One region of the Roseibium porphyridii genome, then DNA from elsewhere that is predicted to be linked to it. Evidence: riboswitches for the same ligand, from Rfam matches in the RefSeq annotation. Region 1 holds a riboswitch; the other holds the start of a gene.

The links. A riboswitch is a leader RNA that binds a small molecule or an ion and turns the genes downstream of it on or off. The one in region 1 is predicted to bind thiamine pyrophosphate.
Region 2: another riboswitch for thiamine pyrophosphate. It lies ahead of K1718_RS05335 (ABC transporter permease); the one in region 1 lies ahead of thiM (hydroxyethylthiazole kinase).

The regions. Positions count from the first base shown of each region.
Region 1 covers NZ_CP120863.1:2,308,679-2,320,592, forward strand. Annotated here, with positions in the region: gene K1718_RS10790 (long-chain-fatty-acid--CoA ligase) at 1-195, shown strand, start outside; gene K1718_RS10795 (DMT family transporter) at 233-1,234, opposite strand; gene K1718_RS10800 (VOC family protein) at 1,423-2,013, shown strand; gene K1718_RS10805 (xanthine dehydrogenase family protein molybdopterin-binding subunit) at 2,297-4,594, shown strand; gene sbmA (peptide antibiotic transporter SbmA) at 4,842-6,101, shown strand; gene K1718_RS10815 (DMT family transporter) at 6,530-7,531, shown strand; gene K1718_RS10820 (hypothetical protein) at 7,566-7,979, opposite strand; gene K1718_RS10825 (Lrp/AsnC ligand binding domain-containing protein) at 8,004-8,240, opposite strand; TPP riboswitch at 8,380-8,490, shown strand; gene thiM (hydroxyethylthiazole kinase) at 8,559-9,332, shown strand; gene thiD (bifunctional hydroxymethylpyrimidine kinase/phosphomethylpyrimidine kinase) at 9,367-10,170, shown strand; gene K1718_RS10840 (TRAP transporter substrate-binding protein) at 10,175-11,287, shown strand; gene K1718_RS10845 (OmpP1/FadL family transporter) at 11,904-11,914, shown strand, end outside.
Region 2 covers NZ_CP120863.1:1,112,872-1,124,785, forward strand. Annotated here, with positions in the region: gene K1718_RS05305 (phosphoserine transaminase) at 1-965, shown strand, start outside; gene serA (phosphoglycerate dehydrogenase) at 1,042-2,631, shown strand; gene K1718_RS05315 (DMT family transporter) at 2,668-3,564, opposite strand; gene K1718_RS05320 (MFS transporter) at 3,670-4,959, shown strand; gene K1718_RS05325 (adenylosuccinate synthase) at 5,184-6,476, shown strand; gene K1718_RS05330 (hypothetical protein) at 6,734-8,506, shown strand; TPP riboswitch at 8,584-8,690, shown strand; gene K1718_RS05335 (ABC transporter permease) at 8,838-9,593, shown strand; gene K1718_RS05340 (ABC transporter substrate-binding protein) at 9,616-10,557, shown strand; gene K1718_RS05345 (CHASE2 domain-containing protein) at 10,585-11,914, opposite strand, start outside.

The DNA of each region.
Region 1 (11,914 bases):
CTGAAGGATGGGTTCTCAATGACCGGGGAGGACGTCAAAACCTTCCTCAAGGATCACCTTTCTTCCATCGAAATGCCCAGGGATTTCGAGTTCCGGGATGAATTGCCGAAAACCATGGTTGGCAAATTGTCAAAGAAGGAACTGGTTGAGGAAGAGGCTCAGAAACGATCTGAAGCGCAGGCAAAAAGCGCCTGACGTCAATGCACTGTGCTCTGCCGTTCAAGTGGTGCTTTCAATTTGAATATCCGCGCCCGTCCGAGGCGCGGGCGAGTTTCTTGCCTCTCCGGGCCTCCCGGTGGACGGTATAAATGGATGCAGCGATGATGATGCCTGCGCCAACCAGTGTTTCGGTGCTTGGCCATTGGCTGAAGACAACTGCTCCGAAAATGGTGGCATAAAGCAGCCTTGTGTAGTCCAACGAAGCAATGGCGGTTGCTTCGCCAGCCTTGAACGCCTTGATGTTGGCCAATTGGGCTGCCCAGGAGATGCCTCCGATCATGACGAGTAGAAGCCATTGCTTCGCCGTCGGCGGTTGCCAAGTCAGCACTGCCGGTATGCTCATGATCACTCCAACACCCAACGCCTGGTAAGTCAGGATCGTCACCGGTGCATCGGTGCGGGTAAGGATGCGAACGACGATCATCACCATGCCGGCACCGGCCGCGCCGGCTATTGCGAGCGCGGCGTAAGGATCGACAAGCGTGTCGCCTCCCGGGCGCAGCATCAGCAGAACGCCCAGAAATCCGATAATGGTTGCCCCCCAGCGATGCAGTCCGACCGTTTCACCCAGCAGCCAGATCGCGAAGATCGTGACGAAAAACGTTTTGGAGAAACTGATCGCCGTCGCGTCGGCCAGGGGCAGCTCGATAATTGCGGTGAAGCCGCAAAGCATTGCGGTTGAGGCAAAAGCGATACGGGTGATTTGCAGCCAAGGCCGCTGCGTCGCCAATGAATTCGGCAACCCAGTCAGGATCGTCGGGGCGACAATTGCCAACATGACAAGCTGACGAACCAGAAGGATCTGAAAGACGCTGAGTTCCTGACCAACAAATTTGATCAGTGTCACCATGATGGAGAACAAAAAAGCCGCCAACAATATCCAAAGTGCCCCGATTGTGTTCGAAGGCAGCCCCTCGGTGAGTTTGGTCAGTCTGGCTGTCAGTCTGGTCATCGTGCCGGAGCGCGATTGCCCTTCACCCTCATCGGGCGCTGGGTCTTCTGGGGACTTGTTCATACCTGGTCCTGAGCCGCATCTGCCTCAAAGGGCAATAGGAAGGGAGCAGGGTGCTCCAAGAGGATGGGCAATTGGTTTCGTTTGCAACAAGACTAGCCAGATTTTGGCAGAAGAAAAGGCGCAGGTTTGAATTTGCGGTTCGGTAAAGCATATCTTGGGACATCGCGGAATGGATAGGGGAGGATATTTTGCGCAAGATTCAGACGCAGGGCGTGCACCACATCACGCTTGTCGGAGCGGATAGACAAACCTCCATCGACTTCTGGGAGGGATTGCTTGGGATGCCATTTGTCTTTGAGCAACCCAATCTCGACGACCCCAATCAGAGCCATCTCTATTTCGATCCGGGTGATGGGCGCTTGATCACCATTTTCACCAACGAAGACCGAAAGCCTGATGCAGAAGCTGCACCGCAGACGATCGGCTGCGTGCATCATCTGGCGCTTGACGTGTCCCAGGCAACCTTTCGGCAGATTGCTGGCAGGTTGGACGCGCTAGGAATTTCTCATAGCGGTCCGAAAGACCGCGGCTTCATGGATTCAATCTATTTTCGCGATCCGCTCGGGTTGTTGATCGAATTGGCCAGCTATCGGTTTCGACCACCTGCAGGAGTGTCAATGGGTGAGGTTATGCTCGAGGCTCACAAGCTTCGTGTCGCACGGGGAGATTACAATATCCAGGAAGTTCATCTTGCCGACGCAATCGAAAACCTTACGCACGAAACACGCAGGAGCCTTTCTGAAGACCGGAGCGCAAATAATCCTTACGAACGCCCATGATCCTGCTTTTTTGTGTGACGTGTGAGGACTGTAGTTTCGTTGGCTTTGTTGACGCAAACCAAAAGCTTGGTGCACACTGACGGAAGTCGAGTGGTCCAAAAGGGTTGCTCAGAGCATGTTCGATTCAACCGAATAAGCAGCACAATTCAAAGGACACAAGGCTCGCGGGCTGACTGTCCCTCTGGCATCCACCGCTTATGGGCACTATGTTCTAGGACAGAGCCACCTTCGCTGCGCGGCAAATTCTCAGGGAAGTTCTTCCCAAAAATACAGGTCCAAATTCATGAACCAGATGGTCACTCCGAAATTCGGTGTCGGCGCTCCATTGCGTCGGAAAGAAGACGAACCGCTGATCACAGGCAAGGGGATCTATACCGGCGACTATATGCCGGACGGCTGTCTTCATGGCGTTGTCGTTCGTTCAGCGATGGCTCACGCCAAAATCAAGATCGAGAACGCTGATGACATCCGCGAGATGGACGGTGTGCATATGGTTCTCACCGGCGCGGACGTTGCGGGAAAGTCTTTGTCGACGGCCGCTCGTATCAAGCAGCTGGATGGAACCCACTACGAAGCGCCACCTCAACCGCTTTTGTGTGAAGACACGGTTCGTTTCGTCGGGGATGCTATTGCGTTCGTCGTCGCCGACGATTTGAACCTTGCCAAAAACGCTGCAGAGATGCTCGAAATCGACTATGAACCGCTCGATGTGGTCATCGGCATTGAAAACGCTTTGAAGCCGGATGCGGCGAAGGTCTGGCCGGAGCTGGGAACCAATGTCTCTTTCACACTTGGACATGGTGACCAGGCCAAGACAGAAGAAGCTTTTTCCAAAGCTGACAAGACAGTGTCGATTGAAGTTGTCAACAACCGGATTGTCGTCAACTACATGGAACTGCGCGGCTGTGTCGCCGAATTCAACACGTCGGATAAACGTTTCAAGCTGACGCTCGGGACGCAAGGCGGTCATGGTGTGCGCGATATTCTCTGCAGCACGCTCGAACTTGAGGCAAGCGAGATCCAGGTAATCACTCCGGAAGTCGGCGGCGGTTTCGGGACCAAGGCCTTCTGTTATCGCGAATACCCGCTGGCGATGATTGCTGCCAGGTCACTGGAGCGTCCGGTGCGCTGGGCAGGTGAGAGAATGGAACATTTTGTGACGGACGCACACGGCAGGGACAATCTGACCCATGCCGAGCTCGCACTCGATGAGAACAACCGTATCCTGGGCCTCAATGTGCATGTGAAAGCTGCCATGGGCGCTTACCTTAATCAGTTCGGTCCGTTCATCCCCTATCTAGGTGCCTCGATGGCATCCGGGCTTTATGACATTCCTGCGGTCTTTGCGAAAATCGATGGTGTCTATATGCATACGGTTCCGACCGATGCCTATCGCGGAGCGGGGCGTCCGGAAGCAGCCTATGTGCTTGAGCGTCTGATCGACAAGGCCGGCGAAGAAACAGGTCTCGGCCCGATCGAATTCCGCAAGCTCAATTTCATTCGGTCGGATCAACTGCCTTACACGACCCAGACAGGGCGCCTTTATGACACCGGAGACTTCGCCGGCCACCTCGACAAAGCACTTGAAGTGGCGGACTGGGCGGGCTTCAAAGCTCGTCAGGCAGAGAGCGCTCAATCAGGCAAATACCGTGGTATCGGGATCTGTTCCTACGTCGAGGCATGTGCCTTTGCCGGCAGCGAAGAAGCCACTCTTGAGCTTGATGACAAGGGAAGCCTGACACTCCTCATCGGAACGCAAACCAACGGTCAGGGCCACGATACGGCGTACAGCCAGGTTGTTGCCGAACAGTTCGGCGTCAGCATCGAGGATGTCACCCTGGTTCAGGGCGATACAGACCGTGTCCGCAAGGGTGGTGGAACCGGTGGTTCCCGATCCATTCCGATTGGATTGCCATCTGTGCGCGACGCCAGTATCTCGTTGGTCAAAAAGGTCAAGGAGCTGGCTGCAGACAAACTTGAGGCTGGCATTGAAGATCTTGAACTTGAAAGCGGTGTGGTACGCGTCGTCGGGACGGACCAGCAGGTTACTCTTGCCGAGATCGTAGCAAGTGCCGGTGAGACGTTGTCCGCTCGCGAAGAAGTTGCGCAGTCAGAAAACACTTATCCGAATGGCACGCATATCTGTGAGCTTGAGATCGATCCGGAAACCGGCGACATCACTGTTGCAAACTACGTCATCGTGGACGATTTCGGTGTGACCGTGAACCCATTGCTGCTAACGGGTCAGGTGCATGGCGGTGTGGTCTCGGCCATCAGCCAAGCCTTGTGCGAACACACGGTTTATGACGAAGAAGGACAATTGTTGACCGCGTCTCTGCTGGACTATCAATTGATCCGGGCGGCGGACCTGCCGGAGATTCACTTTGAAACGCGCAACGTTCCATCCACTACGAATGCCATGGGTATCAAGGGTGCGGGCGAGGCCGGAACAATCGGTGGCCTGGCTGCGGTCATGAATGCCATTCAGGTAGCGTTGAAAGACGGAGCAGGCGTTGAAAAGGTTTTCGATATGCCCGCGACGCCGTTGCGGGTCTGGGACGCAATCCAGGCGGCCCGGTAAAGTTGATTGTTGTTCATCAGAAGAGGCATCCAAAAGATGCCTCTTTTTTTGTGCAAGTCACAGCGACGCCACACAGGAATTTGAGTGTTGTTGTGTCACCTGGGACTACGGCTAGACGCTGTAGTGTTTATAATTGTGTGAATAGTGTTATTCAGCTTCTTGCTTGATTTCGTCGTTACCAAGCACAGTTTGACTATCTGGCGGCTCTGATCGTCACTCATTAAACCGAACAGTCAGGAATTTACTTGTGTTTCAATCCTTCTTTCCGAAACCAAAACTGTTTTTCCTGTCTGCCGCGATATGGTCGCTTGCTGCAGTAATCGTCTGGTACGGATTTGCCAGTGACCTTGGTCCAAGCCTGGGGCTTGGAACTGCACCTGAAGGTCCACCCCCGATCGATCTCAGGTTTTTCGTGACACCCGACTTCTTGTGGTTCTACATCTACTACGCCGTTTGCACCGTGCTTTTCGGCGGTTTCTGGTGGTATTTCGAGCGCGATCACAGATGGCATGTATGGTCCGTCTGGGGTTCTTCTCTGATCATTTTCATCACCTATTTTTCGGTTCAGGTTTCGGTGGCGATCAACAACTGGCGGCGACCCTTCGGGGATACGCTGCAAAATGCGCTGGAAGGCGACAAAGGCGTTGTTGCCGCCGATTTTTACATGCTCATGCTGATGTTCGCGCAGATTGCAGGGCTGTCGATGGCACTGTTTGTGATGAACAGGTTCTTTGTCAGCCACTATATCTTCCGCTGGCGTACCGCGATGAACGACTATTACGTCGCCAAGTGGGGCAATGTTCGTCACATTGAGGGTGCTTCGCAGCGTATTCAGGAAGATACGATGCGCTTTGCCTCCATCATGGAAGGCCTGGGTGTTTCCATGATCGATGCCGTCATGACGCTGATTGCGTTCCTTCCTGTGCTTTTCAGTCTGTCGACTTATGTCAGCACCTTGCCGATTGTTGGTGAAATCCCCGCGCCTCTCTTCACCGCAGCCATTTTGTGGTCATTGTTCGGGACCGTTCTGCTTGCCGTGGTCGGGATCAGGCTGCCCGGACTTGAGTTTCACAACCAACGGGTTGAAGCCGCGTACCGAAAAGAGCTCGTCTATGGTGAGGATCATGAGCACAGGGCTCAGCCGCCAACTCTCACCGAGCTATTCAGCAATGTAAGGAAGAACTACTTCCGTCTCTATTTTCATTACCTCTATTTCAATCTGGCGCGCGGGTTCTATCTGCAGGCCGACAACATGTTCACGTATTTCATTCTGGTACCAACGATTGTCGCCGGTACGATCACATACGGTATCGTCCAGCAGATCCTGACGGCGTTTGGCCAGGTCTCGAATTCCTTCCAGTATCTGGTGAATTCCTGGTCGACGATTATCGAACTGCTTTCCATCTACAAACGCCTCAAGGGCTTTGAAGTGTCCATCGCCGAGCGCGAGACGATGCCGCCGGAAGAACTGGCGAGACTGCTGTCGGAAAAAGAGGCTAAGCTCTAGGGATTGGCAGCCTGAAAGAACAATTTCAGGCGTCAAACAGGCAGAGATTTGCGACAAAAGAGCTGCAGGGCTGTGCTTGTGCATGGCGCTAAAGCTATGACGATGCAGACCAAAGTCCGATTGGCAGAAGACATTCTGAGTGGTTCCAGCGATTTGAAACCGCGTCGCCGGATGGCGTCTGATCCCGCTTGCGCTCGTATCTCCTGATGACGAATTTCAAGAGCGGCGTTGCAAATGATGCGCACAGGACAGATACTGTTCAGGCTACTCATTTAAGACCCCGCCCCAAAACTGCCTTTTCAAGGCGATCCGTTTCTTGATGCGGCTGAGCTTTCAGTCGATGGCAGTTTCTGTTCAACGTCACGTGATTTCCAGTCCGGTGCATCACGGGCAAGACGTTTTCATTGCGCCGGTTCCTGGAATTCGTCATGACGCTTGCAAGCGTGAAAACCCGATTGAAACGGCAGCCTGCACCGACCGGCATGACGCGTCATGCGCCCATGCTCGGTATTTCACTGAAGCTGGCCTCGACAATTGCGTTTTTCGTCATGGCAACCGCGCTGAAGATCGCAGCTGAAACCGTGCCAATTGGTCAACTTGTTTTCGCACGAAACTTTTTCGGTCTGTTCCCGGTTCTGTTGATGGTTGCTTTTCGAGGCGAACTTGGGCTTGCCTTTCAAACACAGAACCCAAAGGGCCACCTGACGCGCGCTGCCGTCGGACTATCAGCAATGGTGTGCGGCTTTACTGCGCTCTATCTGCTGCCATTGCCGGATGCGACCGCGATCGGTTTTGCCACACCCCTGATCGTGGTTGTTCTCGCGTTTTTTCTGCTTGGCGAACAGGTGCGCATCTACCGTTGGAGTGCGGTCGGCGTCGGCTTTTTAGGCATTCTCGTCGTCTTGTCTCCCCATCTGGGGGAAGGGCAACTCGACAATGCTTCGGCGCTTGGCGCGCTGATTGGTGTGACGGGTGCAGGTTTTGCCGCGCTGGCCATGATCACAGTGCGAAAGCTGTGCGAGACGGAACGCACGTCAACCATCGTCACCTGGTTTGCTGGTGCTGCCACCTTGCTGTCTTTGCTGACCTTTCCCTTGGGCCTGCTTGCGTCTGGGCAAGCCTGGGTCTGGCCGGATGCATCGACTGCGGGACTGCTGGTTCTGATCGGGCTTGCCGGTGGGGTCGGACAGATTTTTCTGACGCAAAGCTATCGCTACGCGGAAGCCTCAACCATTGCTCCGTTCGACTACGTCAACATGCTGTGGGCGATTATCGTCGGCTGGCTGATCTTTTCCGAAGTGCCGGTTACAGAGGTGGTGCTCGGAGCGATGATTGTCATTGCTGCCGGCATTTTCGTGATTTACCGCGAGCACAGGCTTGGCCTCGACAGAACCAAGGCACGAAGAGCGTCCTCACCGTCAAAGTCGTGACCGCAGGGTCAGGCTTTGTGCCAAGTGTCGTTGGTCATTGTGGCTTGTAGGGGAAGGTCTCGACCGTGCTTTTGGTGCCGTCCGGAAAGACAAGCTGAACGCTGATGGATTGAACAGAGCCGTCCGGCATTTCCAGATACGGCTTGTCTTTCAAAACAGCATTCGGATTGTCCGGGTCACACGCATCCAGCTCCCAGATTTCTTCCAACGGACTTCCATTCAGGCCGAAGAAGACGTAGTCGATGCCACATTTCCAGGCTTCAAGGTGGGTAAAATAGATGAGGTCCTGGCCTTCCCAGTCCCGGAAGGCCACCCAGCTGGTCTTGGTGACTTCAAGAATTTGCTTGATCTGTTCCGGCGGCATGCCTTGTGCCTTTGCCGGTACACTCGCGGTGACTGGAAGAATGCAGAGGGTGGCGGATAGCAAGGCGGATTTCATCATGCGCATTTTTCGGCTCCTGCTTGCAGTGCCTTAAAAGGCTTTGAAAGTAATGATCGTCTTGGTGTCCTGAATCCCATCGATAGGATGCACCTTTTCATTGACGAAATGGCCGATATCCGCGTCGCTTTCGACATAGAACTTGACCAGAAGATCATAATCGCCACTGGTGGAATAGACTTCCGACGCGATTTCTGCATCTGCGATAGCGCTGGCAACCTGATAGGTCTCGCCCAGTTGGCATTTGATCATCACGAAAAACGGGGTCATACGGAGCTCCGGACGTTTGGCGCGTTGGATTAAATTGCTCTCAAGGACATCGCGCATCTCCTCGCCACAGTCAATTGCAGATGCCGACAAGCCTTTGGGCAGGTACTTGCAATCCGTTGTCAGCCTTGTTAGCAGTGCAAGCATCTCATGGGGGTGCCCGGCCATTGTGGCGCGGGCTGAGAGGCGACTTGCCAACTCCTTGAACCTGATCCGGCTGGTACCGGCGGAGGGATTTGAGATGACGATGTCTCTGGCAATAGCCTTTTTCAATCCTGCAGAATTTTCCGGCCTGAAACCGACGATGCCCGGGGGGAACACATGAGCCTCTCAATCGCGGCTTCAACGCAAGATCTTCAACCCGAGACGGTTTTTGATCTTCTGCAGCGTGTGCGCCGGCGAACACCGCGCGTTCACGCAATAACCAATGCCGTTGCGCAGGGTTTTACCGCCAATGTGCTGCTCGCACTTGGTGCCATTCCTTCCATGACCATTGCGCCGCAGGAGGTTGCGAGTTTCGCCGCCGGTGCGGATGCGCTTCTGGTCAATCTTGGCACGCTTGACGAAACCCGCCGTGCAGCCATTCCGTTGGCCGTGGCAGCCGCGCGGGAGAACAATCATCCTGTCCTGATCGACCCGGTCTTTGTGAACCTGTCGCCGGTGCGATGCGCTTTCGCCAAGGAGCTTTTGGCTTTTCAGCCGGATCTCGTTCGCCTGAACGAGGCTGAACAGAACGCTCTTTTTCACGACCGGGCAGATGTCGAGGCACTGATTGCGCAGGGAACGGTTCTTGCCGTAACCGGAGAACGGGACAAGATCGAAAGCCGCAAGAGAGATTTCCATCTTCTCAACGGCGATCCCCTGATGGCGCGCGTGACGGCGACCGGGTGTGCAGGTGGTGCCGTTTTGGCAGCATTTGCCAGTGTCGAGAAGGACACAGCATTGGCGGCTGCGGCCGGTTTGTCGGTGTTCAACATTGCAGGTGAAGTTGCTGCCGGTCAGGCAGCGGGCCCGGGCACGTTCGTGCCTGAGTTGCTCGATGCTCTTTACAGCCTCAGCCTCAGCGATATCGAAGCCCGTCTTCGCAGCGCTTAAGCATCAGAATTCCAGATTTTCGAAGGAGGACACCATGACCGCGATTGCGGTGACGATTGCAGGCTCTGATTCCGGCGGTGGCGCCGGCATTCAAGCTGATCTGAAATCCTTTTCGGCAAACGGCGTGTATGGGGCCAGCGTCCTGACCGCCTTGACTGCGCAAAACACCCTTGGCGTGAGCGCCATTCACGATATACCACCCGATTTTGTGCGGGCGCAGATGGATGCCGTCTATTCCGATTTGAATGTCGGGGCGACCAAAATCGGGATGCTCTCAAAGGTGCCGATCATAGAAGCTGTTGCTGAGGGGCTTGGAGCCCACTCAACCGGACCAGTTGTCCTTGATCCGGTGATGGTTGCCGCTTCAGGCGACCCTCTGCTCCAAACCAGCGCTGTCTCCAGTCTAATCGAGCTTCTTGTACCTCTCGCGGAGGTAATCACGCCCAATCTTCACGAAGCGGCCAGAATGCTTGAAACGGATGTCGCCGAAACAGAAGCACAGATGCAGGAGCAGGCTGAGCATCTTCTCAAGATGGGCGCGCAGTCCGTTCTGCTCAAAGGCGGGCATGGAACCGGTCAGGAGAGTGCAGACCTTTTCCTGACACCGAATGGGCCGGCGATCTGGCTTCGTGACGTTCGAATTGCCACGGGCAACACGCACGGAACCGGTTGTACCCTGTCATCTGCGATTGCCGCAGGGCTTGCCAAGGGGCAGGGGCTTGAAGCCTCGGTCAGATCAGCAAAGAGCTACATACAGGCAGCTATTGCCGCGTCTGATTTGCTCAACATCGGCCAGGGACACGGGCCAGTGCACCACTTTCATTCCCTTTGGAGCTAATGAGATGACGGACATGAAATCGTCAGAAGGACGTCTCATCAACCGCCGGTCCTTGCTGGGAGCATCGGCCCTTTCAGGCGCTTCCGTGCTCGCAGTGCCGGCAATCGCGGACGATGCTGATCCCATCGAATGGAAGATGGTTACCTCCTGGCCGAAGAACCTGCCGGGCCCAGGTGTGAGTGCACAGAGGATAGCCGATCAGGTCGCGGCTATGTCCAATGGCCGTTTTCAGATCCGGCTTTATGCAGCGGGTGAATTGGTTCCGGCGCTCGGCGTGTTTGATGCAGTGTCGGCCGGAACGGCTGAAATGGCGCATACGGCATCGTTCTTCTGGCAAGGCAAAATCCCGGCTTCGGTGTTCTTTACGGCCATCCCCTTCGGACTGTTGCCATACGAGCATATCTCCTGGATCGAACGCGGCGGCGGACAAGCACTTTGGGACGAGCTTTATGCCCCATTTGGACTGAAACCTGTCATGGCGGGCAATACGGGCGTCCAGATGGGCGGCTGGTACAAAAAAGAGCTTCAAGGGCTTGATGACCTCAAGGGACTGAAAATCCGGATGCCGGGCCTTGGCGGCGAAGTGATGCGTCGTCTCGGGGCAACGCCCGTGGGACTGCCGCCTGGGGAACTTTTTCAAGCACTTCAATCGGGTGTTCTCGATGCTACCGAGTTTCTTGGTCCCTGGTCCGATCGGGCAATGGGTTTTCAGAAAGTCGCCAAGTCCTACTATTCGCCTGGCTTTCATGAACCCAACGGCACTGGTGAAGCCCTTTTCAATCAGGATGCATTTGATCGGTTGCCTGAAGACTTTCAGAGTGTCTTGCTTGAAGCATGCCGTGCGGAGAACGGACGGGCACTTGCTGAAAGTGATTGGGAAAACGCGGGCTCATTACAGCTGCTTCAGGACGAAGACGGCGTCAGCGTGTTGCCTTATCCCGATGACATCATGAGTGCGCTGAAAGAAACCGCGGGAATCGTCCTGACAGAGTTTGCCGAGAAAGACCCCTTGGCGAAACGCATCTATGAAAGTCACCAGACGGCGAAGCACAGACTTGGTCCCTGGAGCAGCGTGGCAATGCGCAGCTTCATGACAGCCAGAGACGACAGTGTGTGAAGTGACTTTCGGCAGTGCCGTCCCGTCCCGGTCTGGCACTGCCGGTTTCGCAACTGCATATCAGGCAGTTGCGTCAACAACCACATGGATGTGCAGGGCGATGACACACACAGGTTGTGCCCTTGAAGCAGGTGATTTCTTGGAAAATTCGATCTGAATTCGGGGTGATTTCGGCATCTCGGAGACCTTTTGAGGTCACCAAACGGGGCACAGTCTTCAAATCTGCCTTTCTATGGATTGTGCAAATTGCCAGTGTTTCTGCGGAAGTTTGTCCAACAAGGGCGGCATATTCCCTTGGGGTACGTGTGGCAAAGCCGCAACGTCCACAGGTTAATTGACGTTATCGGAAGGTTGTCTCTCGATTGCCTATTTTCTAGGCAATCGTGTGAAAGTGTGTCGCCAACGTGACAAACAGTCTCAGAAGCGAACCTTTTGTCAGTGTTATGATCCTGCCTAAGAGAATAACCTGTCTGATTAAGGCGTATTTCGCGCTGCAGCAAAGTTTTTCTTAAAGCTGATTGAGTTTTTTAACGTGTTGAATCGGTCTTCGTTCTCCGGGAAACCTGTCTAGAGATGTCACGAAACATCCTTGGGCATGAGGACGGGAGAAAACGTAATGCCGTGGGC
Region 2 (11,914 bases), 1.2 Mb from region 1:
TTGTGCCGGCTTCCGATACAGGCGCGGTTGAAATGGCGCTCTGGTCGCTTCTCGGCGCGCGCGGCGTCGATTTGCTGGCCTGGGAAAGCTTTGGTGCCGGTTGGGTGACCGATGTGGTCAAACAGCTCAAGCTGGACAACGCCAGGATTTTGAAAGCACCATATGGTGCCTTGCCCGATCTGGGCGACGTCGATTTTAACAATGATGTCGTCTTTACCTGGAATGGCACGACGTCCGGTGTCCGGGTTCCCGACGGCAACTGGATCGCGGATGACCGCGCTGGTCTGACGATTTGCGACGCGACATCTGCTGCCTTTGCGCAAGCGCTTCCTTTTGACAAGCTCGATGTCGTCACGTTTTCCTGGCAGAAAGTGCTTGGCGGTGAAGCTGCGCACGGGGTGCTGATCCTCAGCCCGAGAGCCGTGGAACGCCTCGAGAGCTATACACCTGCATGGCCGCTGCCGAAGATCTTCCGCCTGACCAAAGGCGGTAAACTGATTGAAGGCATTTTCAAGGGCGAGACCATCAACACGCCTTCCATGCTGTGCGTTGAGGACTATCTCGATGCGTTGAAATGGGCAGACGGACTTGGTGGTCTGTCGGGTCTTTGCGCTCGTGCCGATGCCAATCTCAAAGTTCTCGCCGACTGGGTCGAAAAAACCGCGTGGGTTGACTTTCTTGCTGAAGATTCCGCAACAAGATCGAATACGTCCGTGTGTCTGAAGGTGACGGATGCGAATGTTCTGGCTTTGCCGGACGATCAGCAGACAGCATTTGCCAAGGCGATTGTTTCTACGCTCGATGCCGAAGGTGTTGCCTTCGATATTGGTGCCTATCGCGATGCGCCTTCCGGTCTCAGAATTTGGGCGGGGGCAACAGTTGAAACAGCTGACTTGCAGGCCCTGACGGTGTGGCTTGATTGGGCGTTTGCGCTCGAAAAAGGCAAACTTCCTCAGGCCGCCTGAGCATTTCTCAAAAACACAGTGACATTCCCGGGCGGGTTTCTGCCCGGACACAGTATTTATTGAAGGAGATGCTTTAATGGCACCCAAGGTATTGATTTCCGACAAGCTTTCGCCCGCAGCAGTTCAGATTTTCAAGGATCGCGGCATTGACGCCGATTTCCTGCCTGATGTTGGCAAGAACAAGGAAAAACTCCTCGAAATCATCGGCCAGTATGATGGACTGGCCATTCGTTCTGCCACGAAAGTCACTGAAAAGATCATTGCAGCAGCCGATAATCTTAAGGTGATTGGCCGGGCAGGTATCGGCGTTGACAATGTCGATATTCCCAAAGCGACCGCGCGTGGCATCATTGTCATGAACACACCGTTCGGCAATGCGATCACCACTGCAGAACATGCCATCTCAATGATGATGGCGGTCGCGCGGCAAATTCCGGCAGCTGATGCATCAACGCAATCGGGCAAGTGGGAAAAATCCCGTTTCATGGGGCGGGAAATTACAGACAAGACGCTTGGGCTGGTTGGCTGCGGAAATATTGGCTCTATCGTCGCAGATCGCGCCATAGGTCTGAAGATGCGCGTTCTTGCTTATGACCCTTTCCTGACACCTGAGCGGGCGATGTCGCTTGGTGTCGAAAAGGTCGAATTGAACGAGTTGCTTGAACGCGCGGACTTTATCACCTTGCATACCCCTCTTACCGACAAGACACGAAACATCATCAATGCCGATGCCATCGCGAAGATGAAAAAGGGGGCTTACCTCATCAACTGTGCGCGCGGGGGGCTGGCAGACGAAAAAGCCGTTAAGGCAGCGCTTGATGAGGGGAAACTCGGTGGCGCGGCTTTTGACGTATTTGTTGAAGAGCCGGCCAAGGAAAACATCCTCTTTGGGACATCCAACTTTGTCTCGACACCGCATCTTGGTGCGTCAACGTCGGAAGCACAGGAGAATGTCGCGCTGCAAGTCGCTGAACAGATGTGCGATTACCTTCTGCATGGCGCGGTGCGTAATGCGCTCAACATGCCTTCAATTTCCGCGGAAGAAGCACCCAAGCTCGCGCCATTTGTTCGGCTTGCCGAGCAACTTGGCTCTTTCGCCGGTCAGTTGACGGAAACCGCGATCCAGGGCGTCAAACTGGAATATGCAGGTGCCGTTTCGGAAATGAATGTCCAAGCGCTGACAGCGGCTGCGATTACCGGTTTGCTGACGCCGCTTCTTCAGACCGTCAATATGGTATCCGCGCCAATTCTGGCGAAGGAACGTGGTGTCAAGGTTGAGGAAATCCGCCGCGAAAAACAGGGCGCTTACGAAACCTACATCAGGTTGACGGTGATCACGGAAAGACAGGAGAGGTCGGTTGCCGGTACGGTGTTCGCCGATGGCAAACCTCGGATCATTCAGGTGAAGGGCATCAATATGGAGGCTGAACTTGGCCAGCATATGCTCTACATCACCAACGAAGACAAGCCTGGCTTCATTGGCCATCTTGGCATGGAACTTGGCAACAATGGCGTCAATATCGCGACGTTCAATTTGGGCCGCCTCGCGCCAGGCGACGATGCCATTTGTCTCGTCGAAGTGGATGGAAGAGTGCCTGAGGATGTGATGTCTCGCCTGGAGGCCGTCTCACATGTGAAACAGGTTAAAGCGCTGGAATTTCAATAATGCTACCGGAGGCGTTGGCAGCGCAGCGCCTCCACTTTAAACGGTCTCTGCCTGTTTGCCGCGCATCACTCTGCCATCAAGGACGACTAGTCCGATCAGCAGCACGCCGAATCCGCTGAGTTGAAGTGCGCTCAGATTTTCACCCAGAATGAGCCAGCCAAAGAAGAGTGCGCTCGCTGGTACAATCAGCGTTACGAGCGAAGCGTTTGTAGCGCCGGCGTTTGCCAGCAATTGAAAATAGATCAGATAGGCGAAGGCGGTCGCAAGAATGCCGAGAGCCAACACGTTGAGCCATGCGGTCATGCCAGGGTCGCCAATTGACCAGCCTGCGCTTGTCAGGATCGCAACCGGTAACATCAGCACACTTGATCCGATAAGCTGTCCGGTTGCTGCGACCTGTGGCGGGACATCCTTGAAGCGTTTCGCAAATGTTGCGGCAAAGGCATAGGAAACTGCTGCGCCGAGGCAGCAAAGCTGCGCCCAGAGCGGATCGCTGGCAAGACCTGTGAGGCTGCTCGACAACATGACTGCCACGCCAACAACGCCCAGCACAACGCCTGCAACGCGATTTACCTGAAGTGGTTCCTGCTTCACGATCAAGCTTGCAACGACTACGGTAAAGACTGGTGTTGTCGCATTCAGAATTGATGCCAACCCCGCGCCGATTTCCGTTTGACCGAGAAACAACAGGGAAAACGGAACGGCGTTGTTGAGAAAGCCCATTATCAGAAACGGCAGGGCAAGCCGCCATTCCAGACGCTTGATCAGCCCTTGTTGCCAGAGGACGAGGAGAAGAACGGCGCAGGCGATCGAAACTCGGAAAAAGACCAGTGTGAATGGCGGAATTTCAGCAACTGCGACCTTGGCAAAGAGAAAAGAACCGCCCCAAATAGCGCCGAGAACAAACAGCAGAACCCAGTTTCGAAGCGACATTGACATTTCTCGTTGATCTGGAGTGATGTCTCTCGCCTACCATGCTGTGAGACTTGCCGACACCCGAAAACCGATTTGCGAAAAAGGAAGTAAAGAAAGCGAACAATGATACAGGGTTCGACCACCGGGGAGGAAAGGCCACTCGCAGGGCGCATATCGCCGCTGTTGATTGCCGCTGCCTGCCTTTTGGGAGCAAACGGTCTGGCAATGACCATGATCGCGGTTCGGGCACGTGTCGAAGGGGTTTCCGATGCCAGCATCGGTTTGCTCGGTTCTCTTTACTACGCAGGTTTGATCTGCGGGGTAATTTTGGCACCGTTCCTGATCGCCCGAGCAGGACATATTCGTGTGTTTGCCGCACTGGCGGCCATCAGTGCGATTGCCATTCTTGCTATTGCCTTTGCACCTGCCGGTTGGCCCTGGATGATTGCGCGTTTTGTCAGCGGTGCTGCTTTTTGCGGGACGGCTATGGTGCTGGAAAGTTGGTTGAATTCCATTGCATCCAATGCGTCGAGAGGGCGCATTCTTTCAGTTTACAGGATTGTTGATCTCGCAGCCGTCATGGGCGGCCAATTCATGCTGCCGATCTTTGGAGCAACCGGCAGCGATATCCTGATCGTTTTGGCGATGTTGTTTGCTTTTGCTCTTGTTCCTGTTGCCTTGACGCGTGAAAGCAATCCGGCCGCACCACCTGCCAAAATCGTCAACCCCCTGGCGCTATGGCGGGTGTCTCCTGTTGCGATGGTCGGAATATTCACGATCGGTCTGACGAATGGTGCATTTCGTATGGTCGGACCGGTTTACGCTGAATCGATTGGCCTTGGCCTGGAAACCGTCGCGATCTTCATCGCTCTATGGGTCTTTGCAGGAGCCTTGTTTCAGTATCCGGCCGGATGGATGTCCGACAGGGTCGATCGAAGATGGGTTCTCATCGGCTTCACGATTGCAGCTGGTCTTGCTTGTCTCTTCATTTCGGGAACGTCCAGTCAAACCGATTTGTTCCTGGGGGTTTTTCTTTTTGGCGGATTTGCCCTGCCACTTTATTCGCTTGCAGCCGCACATGCGAATGACCACGCAAAACCCGGACAGTTTGTCGACATTGCTGCCGGACTGACATTGTCATTTGGCTGCGGTGCGGTGCTTGGTCCGTTCATCGCCTCATTGTTGATGGGCATGTTCGGTCCCGCAGCGTTCTTCGTCTATACGGCGACCCTGCATCTGGCTTTGGTGCTTTTTGTCATCTTCAGGATGTTCAGCCGGCAAGCAATTCCGGCCGACGAGCGGGAACGTTTTGTCTGGCTGCTCAGGACATCTCCGATGATCTATCGTCTTGCCGGGGGAGACGGGGAAGAGACCTCCGACAAGCAATCACCGGATGGCTCCGGGTCTGCCTAATTGTCGCCCTGAAAGATCCTATATGCCACGTAGCTGAAAACCACGCGGACCGTATGATTTATTTCGGTTCGAAGACTCGCAAGAGCTTGGAAACCTGTCTATAGTCCGCGCCGTTTGCCCCGGTCCGGTTGCCGGGGTTTGTCATGTTGGCACATACCGACCCGTGTTGCGCAGCGCAATTCAGGCGGTTCCGTGCGAAGACGCTTCAGGAGAGCAGAAACTAAATGGCGAATGTGGTTGTTGTCGGTTCGCAGTGGGGAGACGAAGGCAAAGGCAAGATTGTCGACTGGTTGTCGGAACAAGCCGATGTCATCGTAAGGTTCCAGGGCGGACACAATGCCGGGCATACGCTGGTTATCGACGGTGTCAGTTACAAGCTGTCTCTTCTGCCCTCCGGTGTGGCGCGCGAAGGTAAGTTGTCCGTCATTGGAAATGGCGTTGTTCTGGACCCGCATGCGCTTGCTGAAGAGGTCGAACGATTGAGCGCGCAGGGTGTTGTCGTTACGCCTCAAAGCCTGCGCGTTGCCGAAAACGCGACCCTGATTCTGTCTCTTCACCGAGAGCTCGACGCCCTGCGTGAAAACTCAAACACCGGTACGCGTATCGGCACCACCAAGCGTGGCATAGGTCCTGCCTATGAAGACAAAGTCGGACGGCGCGCAATCCGGTTGATGGATCTGAAGAACCTGACGACGCTACCGGCCAAAATCGATCGCCTGTTGACGCACCACAACGCGCTGAGGCGTGGCCTGGGGCAAGAGGAAGTTTCCGCTCAGGCCATCTACGACGAATTGGCGAGTGTTGCCGACAAGGTGCTGCCCTATATGGACAAGGTCTGGTACCTGTTGGACGAACAGCGCCGCCAGGGCAAGCGCATCCTGTTTGAAGGAGCGCAAGGAGCATTGCTCGACATCGATCACGGTACCTATCCGTTTGTCACGTCTTCCAATACCGTGGCCGGTCAGGCGGCAACGGGCTGCGGGCTTGGCCCAGGCTCCGTTGACTATGTACTTGGCATCACCAAGGCTTATACGACCCGGGTCGGTGAAGGTCCGTTCCCGACCGAACAGGAAAATGAGGTCGGCGAATTTCTTGGAACGCGCGGACATGAATTCGGAACCGTGACAGGCCGGCGCCGGCGGTGCGGCTGGTTTGATGCAGTTCTTGTGCGCCAGACTGTTTGCACATCGGGCATCAATGGCATTGCATTGACGAAGCTCGACGTTCTCGACGGTCTTGATGAAATCAAGATTTGCATCGGCTACGAACTTGACGGCGAACGGATCGACTACCTGCCTGCTTCGCAAGGTGCTCAGGAGCGGGTTGTCCCGATCTACGAATCACTGCCGGGATGGAAAGAATCCACCGAAGGGGCTCGCAGTTGGGCGGATTTGCCGGCGCAGGCCGTCAAATATGTGCGTCATGTAGAGGAATTGATTGGTGCGCCTGTGGCGCTTCTTTCCACCAGCCCTGAGCGGGATGACACAATTCTTGTGCAGAATCCTTTCCAGGATTGAGATCTGTGTCTGGAAAAACACATTATTGAACGAGATAGTGGCGTATTGCGAATCAGAACAAACAGTGCGCCCCGTCATGGGACAGGCTAGCGTGTCCCATGAACTTAGACAGTGGTAGAAAAGGTATTGTAGGGAATTCGGTTGAAGCTTAGCGTGCGAAGATTGTCCCTTGGCTTCAAAAACTTGCTATAAGCCTGAGAAAGATCCGACACTCAGGCCAGCAGACGAATCCCTGCAGTCGGCCGGTAGGCAGGAAGATGGCTGATTACTATTCGATATTGAAGAAAACGATCGCGTCTTTGCCCGAGAACAACGGTGCTGCGCGCCGAAGCGTCTACAGCCGTGCCCGCAACGCCATCGTCAACCAGTTGAAAGCGTACGAACCGCCGCTTGCACCCTCCGAGATAACGGCTGAGCAACTTCGTCTTGAAGAAGCTATTCGCAAGGTTGAAGCCGAAGCGGCTCGTGAAAGTCTTGGTCTCAGTCCGACTGGAGCTGCGGGTGGCGAAGCTGCGCCAAAGGCATCAGAGCCAGCACCGGAGCCAATGGCAGAGGCACCAGTTCAGGCGTCTCAGGATCCGCCGAGGGTTGAGCCCGATGCGCCAGCTCCCGCGATGGAAGACACACCTTCGCCATTGAAAGAGACCCTCACGGAAGCCGAAGGTCTTGGAGTGGCCACGAGCCAGGCCGTGCAGCAGGCGAAGGAAGCCGTTGATCCGGTAGCTGCCGAGCAGGCCGCATCCGACCCGGTTCCAGAACGCAAAGAACCGGCATTTGATGCTCCGGCACCTCAAACTGCTAATGCGGACCCTGTAGCTGCGGAGCAGGCTGGCGAACCGGGATTGGCGGCGGACGCAGGGCTTTATGCCGACGAACCTGCGCCGGCTGCAAAGGAAGAGCCGACTAAGAAGGCCAAGCGATCACGCAAGGACCGCCCGAAGGCTTCCGACGCTTTGCGCGGCGACAGTGCGGGAAAGCGTTGGTTGCCAATCGCAATCGCAGCAGTCTTGGCGCTTGCTGTTGTTGGTGCAGGTGCCTATTTCCTGCTCTCGATCGGCGGACAGAACTCAGAAGAACGTGTCGCAAGTCAAACGGAAGACACCTCGAGCGCAGCTGTTGTGCCGCCGAGCACGGACACCCAGGTTCCCACAAGCGAAGTGCCAACGGACGACAGCGATTCCTCAAAAATCTCAGACAGGTTGCTGGATGGCGGCGAGGGTGTCAGCGATGGAGATGTGGTAGCTCCGGACGCCAGAACCGTTACCACCACAACAATCACGCCGCAGGCTGACGAGCCGGCTCCAACGCCCTCGCAGCCGTCGATCGTGACCAGTATTGAAAGCGAACCGGCTCCGACACCACCGGCAGCCGATGCTGCTCCGGTTCCGGGTATCGAAGCCACGCCGCCGGCCCCGGCTGATGACAACCTTGTGGCTGTTGCACCTGAAACACCGGCGACCACTGACTCACCTGTAAGCCAGGACAACGGCATACAGCGCTCCATTCTCTACGAAGAAGGCGAAGACACCGGTGGCTCCGGAACAGCCGCACAGGGAGCGGTTGTCTGGAACATCGAAGAGGAAACCAATCTCGATGGCAGGTCGCAGGCGGTGCTGAGCGCTGAAATCGAAATTCCCGAACGCGACGTCAAGGTCGATATTCGTATCAAGCCCAATGACGACACCTCACTTCCGGCAAGTCACCTTGTTGAGATCAAATACGAGTTTCCGGAAAACTTTGCCTCTGGAGATGTCGTCAACGTCCCAGGTCTTGTGATGAAACCGACTGAAGAAGCCCGGGGCGATGCGCTGATCGGTGCGTCGGTGAAAGTGTCTCCCGGTTTCTTCTGGATTGCACTTTCGAGCCTGCCCAATGAGCAGCAACGCAATATGGCTCTTCTTAGGGAGAGGGGCTGGATCGATATTCCGATGCTGTATGAAAACGGCAAGCGCGGTATCCTGACACTCGAAAAAGGTGCTGCTGGTGAAGATGCCGTTGAAAAGGCGATTTCATCCTGGCAAGCGGGCTAACAGCCAGGGCTTTTCCGAAATTTCAAAAACAGATCGTTCCATGTCTTGCCTTTTTCCAAAAGGTTAGGCATGGTCCGTCTCGGTCCGAGGGGTGTTCCGTGTTGCGGAACTGAGATGGCAAGTTGCCGAACCCTTAGAACCTGATCCGGGTCATGCCGGCGAAGGGACGGAATCCTTAGCCAAATCCCGGATCTCCATTGTCAGTGTCGGTCTGTCCGACGACGGGAGATCCTATGTCTGTTTGCTTGAAAGAGCAGAGGTTTGATTTTTGGAACAAGCCTCTCGATCATAAGCCGGTTCCAGAGCCGTTGAACCGCCTTTTGGAGGCGGTATGAGCGCATTCCTGACAGTTTGTGGCAAGTTTCTTGTGGGAGTCCTGGTCATTTTTGGCATTTGGACGCTGCTGGTCGTTTTGTTTGAGCCGCCTTCATTCATGCTTCCCGGACCGCTCGAAGTGCTGCGGTCATTCCCTGCAAACGCACCCTTTTTGTTGCACCATGCCGGTATCACCGCGCTTGAAACGGTGATCGGTTTTGTCCTCGGCGTCAGCTGCGGGGCGATGCTTGCTGTTTGGATCTGGCTTTATCCGTTGGCCGGACGGATCGTTATGCCGACCATCCTGGTGACGCAGGCTTTGCCGGTTTTTGCCATTGCACCGGTCCTTGTTCTCTGGCTCGGGTTCGGCATGTCATCGAAGATTGTCATGGCCATTCTGGTCATCTTCTTTGCGGTCACCTCAACGGTTTACGACGGTCTGAGGCGACTCGATTCTGGGCTTGTCGATCTGGCGCGCCTCTACAGGGTTCCCCGCTTTCGTGAACTTTGGGTCTTTCGCCTGCCGGCAGCACTGCCCGCCTTCGTATCTGGCATTCGTGTGGCCGCCGTTTTTGCGCCGATTGGCGCTGTGGTTGGCGAATGGGCGGGCGCCAAAGGCGGCCTTGCTTTCATCATGCTTCAGGCGAACGCCCGCGGGAATGCCGATCTTCTGTTTTCTGCCGTCATCCTGCTCGCCCTCATGGTGCTCGCTCTGCGCTATGCGGTTGAGCATCTCAGCAAACTTCTTGTTCCATGGCAGGTCGAAGACTGACTGCCACAATCTGGAGGATTGAATGAAAAAAACACTCATGTCTTTGACAGTTGCCGCCGCCGTGCTTTCGGCGGTACCTGCGCATGCTGCGGACAAGCTGACGGTGCTTCTGGACTGGTTCACCAATCCGGACCATGCACCAGTCATCACCGCTCAGACCAAGGGCTTTTTTGAAGCCGAAGGCTTGGAAGTTGAATTGATCGAACCGGCTGACCCTGCAATGCCACCCAAGCTGGTGGCTGCCGGGCAGGGCGATATTGCAATTTCCTATCAACCGACTTTGCACGCGCATATCGAGGAAGGACTGCCGGTCGCCTGGATTGGCACGCTGGTCGAGACGCCACTGAATTCCCTGATCGTTCTGAAAGATGGTCCGATCAAGGAAATCGCAGATCTCAAAGGCAAGACGATCGGATTTTCCGTGTCCGGATTCGAAGATGCGATGCTTGGACAAATGCTGCGTTCGGTTGGTCTCAGCATGGACGATGTTGAGTTGATCAACGTGAATTTCGCGCTGTCGCCTGCCCTGATGTCAGGTCAGGTCGATGCGGTGATCGGTGCCTATCGCAATTTCGAGCTCACACAGATCGAGATTGAAGGCAAAGAAGGCAAAGCGTTCTTCCCAGAAGAGAACGGCGTTCCGGTTTTTGACGAGCTGATCTATGTCGTGAACAAGGATCAGGTTGAAGACCCGCGCTATGAGAAGTTTCTCGCAGCTGTTGAAGCTGCGACGGTTTATCTGACCAATCATCCTGATGAAGCTTGGAATGCCTTTATCGAGGCCTATCCCCATTTGAATGATGAGCTTAACAAGCGCGCTTGGGCAGACACATTGCCAAGGTTTGCAAAGCGTCCGGCAGCTCTTGATGAAGGTCGGTATCAGCGTTTTGCCGAGTTCATGGCGGAAGCCGGACTGATCAGCAAGGTCGTTCCGGTGGAGACATACGCAGTCGAGATCCGTTAAAGGCTTTTTGCGAACCGGCAGCGCCGACTATTGTGCGGCGCTGCTGGTGGGCTCCACCGTTTTGAGGTTTTCCAGCATGTCCTCAAAGCGGCCGTAAAAGTCCATCAGGGACGGCGCCAGAAGCAATGCGCTCTGCAAGGCGTCCTCTGCCGCCTGAATGTCATTTTCCGCGACGGCGCTGAGCAGACTGATATGCGTTGCCTCCAGTTCGCGGAATTCCTCCGAGTTCCGTAAGCCCTCATCACCGAGCAAGGCGAAAAGTTTGATCGGCTCGCTTTTGCCCTTCAGGTCAATTTCGCCGGCTTCGAGATAGGCGAAGGTTGGTGCCGCGTTGCGCGTATCTTCTGAAACGAGAAGTTCCGAACCAACAGCCTTGCAGCTGGATTCAATCCGCGAGGCCACGTTGACGGCGTCTCCGATGACCGAATAGTTGAACCTTCTGGCTGATCCCATGTTGCCGACACAGGCTTCACCGCTGTTCAGCCCAATGCCGATCTTGACCGACTGCGATTTCAGTTTTCTGGCTTTGAAACGGAATGCATCCCGGGCATTCAGATCATCCACGACCTTGAGCATGGCAAGGCTTGCACGGCAGGCCATGGCGGCATGGTCCGGTGTGTGCAGCGGTGCGTTCCAGAACGCCATGATGCTGTCGCCGATATATTTGTCGATTGTTCCTCCTTCTGCCTGGATGGCATCGGACAAGGGCGACAGAAGCGTATTCAGAAAACTCACCAGTTCTTCCGGTGTCAGCTGTTCAGATATCGGGGTGAAACCGCGAATGTCCATGAACAGGATTGTCATGGGTCTGATTTCGCCGCCGAGCGCCAGCTGTTCAGGCGTTTGTTCCAGCTGGTTTACGAGATCGGGAGACAAATACTGGCTGAAGGCCTGTCTGACGAATTTCTTCTCCCGTTCGGTGAGAAAGTAGAGCAGCGCAGTCGCGGCGGTGAAAACAAGCAAGACCGTGAGGCTGGTGTAGATCGGGTCGATCAGCAGACCGTTGTTCCAGAAGAGGTATACAGATCCGCCGATCAACCCGGTCACCATCAGGCCGCCGAGGACCGCGGTGCCGATGCTGCCGATTGCGGGCATGGCCAGAATTATGATGGCACCTGCCAGAAATGTTGCAATGATTTCCAGTCCGTTGGCCCAATCAGGCCGCGACAGATATTGATCGAAAAGGATTTGCTCCAACGCCTGAGCATGGATGGATACACCAGGGACCTGTTCACCCAGGGGCGTTGCCCTGATGTCCCGAAGGCCGACGGCGGATGTTCCGACAAGAACGATTTGCCCCTCGAAATATGGAACGAGATCAGCAAGTTTCTCCTGATCGTAAAGGTCGCGCGCAGAT